Regions from separate parts of the Bacillus sp. BC05(2025) genome, predicted to be linked through region 2. Evidence: riboswitches for the same ligand, from Rfam matches in the RefSeq annotation. Region 2 holds a riboswitch; the other holds the start of a gene.
The links. A riboswitch is a leader RNA that binds a small molecule or an ion and turns the genes downstream of it on or off. The one in region 2 is predicted to bind cyclic di-AMP.
Positions count from the first base shown of each region.

Region 1: it holds a riboswitch for cyclic di-AMP, as region 2 does, so the genes downstream of both, ACZ76X_RS14735 (APC family permease) here and ACZ76X_RS10525 (hypothetical protein) in region 2, are expected to answer to the same signal.

Region 1 covers NZ_JBWYRA010000004.1:106,316-109,487, forward strand. Annotated here, with positions in the region: gene panE (2-dehydropantoate 2-reductase) at 151-1,095, shown strand; gene ACZ76X_RS14730 (hypothetical protein) at 1,150-1,278, opposite strand; cyclic di-AMP (ydaO/yuaA leader) riboswitch at 1,418-1,564, shown strand; gene ACZ76X_RS14735 (APC family permease) at 1,709-3,172, shown strand, end outside.
Region 2 covers NZ_JBWYRA010000002.1:898,287-901,458, forward strand. Annotated here, with positions in the region: gene kdpA (potassium-transporting ATPase subunit KdpA) at 1-361, opposite strand, end outside; gene kdpF (K(+)-transporting ATPase subunit F) at 381-461, opposite strand; gene ACZ76X_RS10515 (SipW-dependent-type signal peptide-containing protein) at 458-562, opposite strand; cyclic di-AMP (ydaO/yuaA leader) riboswitch at 661-806, opposite strand; gene ACZ76X_RS10520 (hypothetical protein) at 1,068-1,298, opposite strand; gene ACZ76X_RS10525 (hypothetical protein) at 1,315-1,701, opposite strand; cyclic di-AMP (ydaO/yuaA leader) riboswitch at 1,795-1,942, opposite strand; gene thiD (bifunctional hydroxymethylpyrimidine kinase/phosphomethylpyrimidine kinase) at 2,028-2,849, opposite strand; gene thiF (thiazole biosynthesis adenylyltransferase ThiF) at 2,856-3,172, opposite strand, start outside.

The DNA.
Region 1 (3,172 bases), on a different contig from region 2:
CTATAAAAACAACATGCCCAAATTTATTTGAAAATAACCACTGTTCTATACTCAGTTAAGAATGAAAATTCAGCTTATTTAGTAGGGGACATGTATAATGTTATGTATACTGAATGTTATAAAATTGTATTTTGAAAAGGGGGATGTTGTATGCGTATTTTAGTATTAGGAGCGGGTGGCGTTGGAGGCTTTTTTGGAGGACGATTAGTCGAAAAAGGGGAAGATGTTACGTTTCTTGTTCGCAGTAAAAGAAAACAGCAATTAGAGGAAAAGGGGCTTGTTATTCGTAGTGTTAATGGTGATTTTTCCTTCCAACCGAAATTAATAACGAAAGAAGATCAACCTTCTTCATTTGATGTCATTTTATTTTCAACAAAAGCGTATCACTTAAACGATGCAATCCAAGATTTGAAGCCGTTTGTAGGTGAGAATACTGTCATCATTCCATTATTAAATGGTATCGCTCATGTATCACTATTACAAAAAGAATTTGGTGAAGAGAAAGTGATTGGCGGTTTATGCTTTATCGAGACGACGTTAAATGATCAAGGGGAAATTGTACAAATGAGTGTTGCCAACAGACTTGTGTTTGGCGAAATACAGCTTCAAGATTCAGAGAGAATAAAGCATATTGCTAAAGCATTTACAGGTACGAAATCTAGTTTTGTTTTAAGTGAAAACATTATGCAAGATATGTGGCATAAATATTTATTTATTACTGTAATGTCGGGTGTGACGACATTAATGCGGGCACCGATAGGACCGATTCGTGAAAGCGAAGGTGGACGCGATTTTATCCAAAACTTATTTGAAGAATGTATGCAAATTATGAGATGTATAGGAGCTCCAATTAAAGATAATATTGCCCAAGAACATATGAAAACAATTGATAAAATTTCGTATAATATGAAGTCATCGATGCAGCGTGATATGGAAAAAGGTTCGTTCATTGAAGGCGAGCACTTACAAGGATACTTACTAAATGTAACAAAACAATTTTCTATAGAAGCACCATTATTAGGTGCGGTATATCAAAATTTGAAAGTGTATGAAGAAATGACCTTTAACAAATCAGCGATAGAATTAGATGTATGAAAAAATAAAAAGAAAGCAATATATAAGTGTATTGCTTTCTTTTTTTATGACAAATTATTTATTTCTTTTCGTTCGATCTGTCAAATTTATTTCCTGTTCACGTTTACCGTATAATTGATTAATTTCATTTGCTAATGCATCTAAATAGGAATCGGAAAAAATAGGCTTCTTTTCTTTAGACATGTGGGTCTCCTTTATCAATTTTTTAGTATTCATTATGTATGTTTACCGGCGAATTATGCGAAATCATTTAATTTTTTTCTTTTTAAAAATTTTTATTTACATTTTGAAAATAAAGGAGTATTATAATCCACAGTTTCAATTTTCTAAATCGCTGAAACCGCATGGTGCGGGGGACCCGTTCTTATGGATTAGTTCTTAATCCAATGGGGTGAATCCTTGAAAAAGGTAGGGCTACTCATAGGCCCGAATCCGACAGCTAACCTCGTAAGCGTTATATTGAGAAGGAAGGTGGAGCTTGTGCGACAAAAAATATAATGTCTACAAGTCTATTTCGTTATGGCTTGTAGACATTTTTTGTTTTCTGAGGAAATAGTTTATCCGCTGTAACTAGCAGAAAAGTTCGTACAAAATTATTGGAGAGTGGACAGCTGTGGTTTCATCTATTAAAAGATTTTTAATTGGAAGACCGTTAAAATCAACTGAGCTTGGAGAACAAAAGCTCAATAAAACGAAGGCGTTAGCTATTTTATCTTCTGACGCATTGTCATCGGTTGCATACGGACCAGAGCAAATTTTAATTGCTTTAGCAGGTCTTGGGGCGATTGCTTATTGGTATTCAATTCCGATCGCCGTTGGGGTATTAGTATTATTGACAGCCCTTATTTTATCTTATCGTCAAATTATTTTTGCCTATCCGCATGGCGGAGGCGCGTATGTTGTATCAAAAGAAAATTTAGGGATGAATCCAGGGTTAATAGCTGGAGGATCTTTATTAGTCGATTATATTTTAACTGTTGCAGTAAGTGTATCTGCAGGTACAGATGCGATTACGTCTGCTTTTCCTAGCTTACATGCACATAAAGTAATTATTGCAGTTATATTTGTTATATTAATTACGATATTAAATTTAAGAGGCGTAACGGAATCAGCTTCCGTTTTAGCATATCCAGTTTATTTATTCGTTTTAGCACTATTTATATTAATTGGGGTAGGGATCTATAATATTTTAACTGGTCAAGTGTCGCAGGCCTTACACACGCCGATTGGAACACCAGTTGCAGGGATTAGTTTGTTCTTACTGTTACGAGCATTTGCATCAGGTAGTTCTGCTTTAACAGGTGTTGAAGCAATTTCAAACGCAATTCCAAACTTTAAAGATCCCGCACCAAACAATGCGGCGAGAACATTGCTTGCAATGGGTGCATTACTTGCAGTTTTATTTTCAGGAATTGTTTTCTTAGCTTATTATTACGGAATTACTCCAAGTAAAGAAGTAACAGTTGTTTCACAAATTGCGGAACAAACTTTTGGACGTAATTTCATGTACTATTTCATACAGGGTACAACTGCTTTAATATTAATTCTTGCTGCTAACACAGGGTATTCTGCATTTCCGTTATTAGCAGTTAACCTTGCAAAAGACAAATTTATACCGAGAATGTTTACGATTAGAGGAGATCGCCTAGGATACTCAAACGGTATTATTATACTTGGAATTGCTTCGATTATTTTAATTGTAGCTTTCCAAGGACAAACAGAACATTTGATTCCGTTATATGCAGTAGGTGTATTTATTCCGTTTACCCTTTCTCAAACTGGTATGGTATTAAAATGGCTTCGTGAAAAACCTGAAGGATGGATTTTACGATTATCGATTAATTTGATTGGTGCAGTTATTAGTTTTATCGTAATGAGTATGTTCTTTTTAACTAAATTTGCACAAGTATGGTCGATCCTCATTTTCTTACCTGTTATTATCTTCTTGTTCCACCGAATTAAGAAGCATTATGATGCGGTAGGAGACCAACTAAGTTTAAAAACTTGTGAGCCACTTGTTCCGATTAAGGGAAATGTAATTGTCGTTCCGGTAGCTGGTATGACTCATGTAGTAGAA
Region 2 (3,172 bases):
TTTCACCGCTATAATGCTGTAAGTTTGTATCAGCCATAAAACTAATTGCTGTATTAAAAGCGAGCGTAGGCTCCATTCCTTCAATGTGTGCTGGATTTAATGGCAATACTCCTTGCAGTCTGAAAATGAAATATACGACAACAATCATAAATCCATTTAATAAAACTAATGATAGTGCGTACTGTTTCCACGTTTGATTGTATTCTTTTACACCCGTAATTTTAAAAATAAGTTTTTCAAAAGGCCCGAATACTTTATCTAGCTTTTTACTACCTTGAAAAGCTTTCTCTAAATAAATTCCCGTTGGCTTTGCCACAAGAATAAACAACAGCATTGTAATAACAACTGCGACCCAGATCATAATGAATGACTCCCCCTAATTAAAACTTTTCCGGATTTAATAATGCATACACTAAGTACAACGTAATTGCTGCAACAATAACCGATAAGGCAATCATCATGATTGCTTCCCTTCTTTCACAACTTTATCTGACCAACTTGCAAGACTTGCCATCGATGCGACTAACACAACGAAAATCCCGATCATTACAACATCTAACATAACTATCCCTCACTCCATTTGTAGAATTTTACCATCAAAATATTAAAAAAGAACACTGAGCTCTACTCAGTGTTCAAAAAATGAACAACAAAAAGTAAACCTCCTCTCTAAACGCTTACGAGGTTAGCTGTCGGATTCGGGCCTAAAGAGTAGCCCTACTTTCAAAACTGAAAGATTCACCCCAAGTGACGATGCACAAAATTGGTTCCCCCGCTCCATTTCTGGAACTCAGCGATTTTAGGTTTTTTTGGAAATTTTATGAATGATTTATGAGAGTAAATATACTCCTCTATATTTCACTTGTAAAGAGGCAAATTACTAAAAATAAGAATATATCTATCTGTTTAAACGCTTACATCAGGTATTATTAATACTCTTTCATCTCTTTTCTCGTCTTTTCTTTCTTTTTCACAGAAATGATCTTTTAAATACGAAATAAAAAGAGCGAATGATATGAAGTGCATAGCTTGCTGCACTTCGCATTCGCTCTTTTTTCACTCCCTATTTATTCTCCTCGTAAAAAAGCACGTAAATTTCTCCCGCGAATATAAACTTGTGACAATTCTGCATGTAGTTGCTCATATTCGATAACATCTGTTTTTAAATATAAAGCGTCTTTCGATGGCAATATGATATAGGGCCTTGGAAAAATAGGATCGAGCACCACCAATTCTTGAACTCGCTCTACCGATACCGCCCAACGATTCGCTATATCTCCTAGTAACAACACCTTCATCTTCTTTTCCCCCACCCTATTCAAAAAATAAAAAAGAAATATTATCACAATTCGTAAACACAACAAGTGTAGCTCCAATTGTTTCATAGAGCCTCGCTGGATATCGTTTATTTCTTGTAACAACAGTAATAGGTGCTTGAAAAGAAAAGCGAATATGTTCTGTAAAGAAGCTAACGATTGGAAGCTCATCACCTAGTAAAATTACCTTCTTAATACACTCACAAATACTAGTAAAATCCTGCTCCCGACTACAACTATACGTCCAATCAAATCCACAATTCCTAACTTCAGCCGCTATCTCTTCATTTGCTGTAAAAATAATTAACTCATGTTGAAATGCTACTAAATCTATTAGACTATTTACCTTACTTTCTTCTCCAACACAAATAAGTGTTAATTCCATGTACCTCATCCTCCTTAGCATAAAAGAAATCAAACATAGATTGATATTCCCCTATACTAATCAGATCGATGAAGCGATGTATCCATCATGGCACCGTCCTCTCTCAAGACGCTTACGAAGTTAGCTGTCGGATTCGGACTTTGAGAGTAGCCCTACTTTCAAAATTGAAAGATTCACCCCTAGTGACACTGCACAAATTGGTTCCTCCGCTCCATATAATTGGACTCAGCGTATTACAAAAAATATATTCTGGCTGATATATTACTCCTGTATTTTGAAAAAGTAAACAGAAAAAAAGCCAGTTAGCAAACTGGCTTCTCATGTCTTTATACACGTGTATTATTCATCTTATACGCAAAATGATTCGTCGGTCCATGACCACTTCCAATATTCAATGGCTCTTCAATTGCTATACTAATAAATCGTTTTGCTTCTTGAACTGCCTCTTCAATGGAGTATCCTTTCGCAAGTCCTGCAGTAACCGCTGAAGCAAATGTGCACCCACTTCCGTGCGTTTGCTTTGAAGGAATTCGTTCACTTCTAAATTCGATAAATTGCTCACCATCAAAGAGTAAATCAACTACTTCATTACCTTGATATTCTGCATGTCCACCCTTCATAAGCACGTATTTCGTACCTAATTCATGCAGTACTTTCGCAGCTTCCTTACTATCTTCAACATTATGAATCTCCATCCCAGTTAACACTTCTGCTTCAGGAACATTCGGTGTTACAACGGTTGCTACTGGTAATAAATATTCTTTTAATGCTTGTACTGCTTCTTGTTGTAATAATGATGCACCGCCCTTAGCAATCATAACAGGATCTAGTACAATATTATTCCAGCCAAATTTATTAATATGTTCTGCTACAATTTGAATAATTTCGCTGTTAAATAACATTCCTAGTTTCACAGCATCTGGTGTTAAATCCGTACCGATTGAATTCAACTGTTCCGTAATACCTTCTAACGAAACTGGATATACCCCTTGAACGCCAAGCGTGTTTTGAGCAGTAATTGCTGTAATAGCTGTCATCCCGTACACACCAAGCTCTTGGAATGTTTTTAAATCTGCTTGAATGCCGGCACCGCCGCCACTATCAGATCCTGCAATTGTTAAAGCTTTATTTACTTTCATCCCACTCATCCTTTTCTATCCAAAATAGCGATGATAAATTGTTTTTGCTTCGCTTATATCTTTCGTTCCATGTACAAGTACACGACCATCTTTAAAAGCAACTAATCTCTTTTCTTCCACAGAAAATGATAATAAATATGGATTTATATTTAAATCATGCACACGATCATTCAGCAGCTCTTTATATCGTTCAAAATCTATTTCCTCTTTATGAGGTGGTCTAATTTGAACTGTATTTCTCCCGCATAACACTGCTGTTTTCGATGTATTATCTTTATTTAAATACGGATACAATGCATTCTCTCCGCACGAAGGACAATTATGCTTACGAA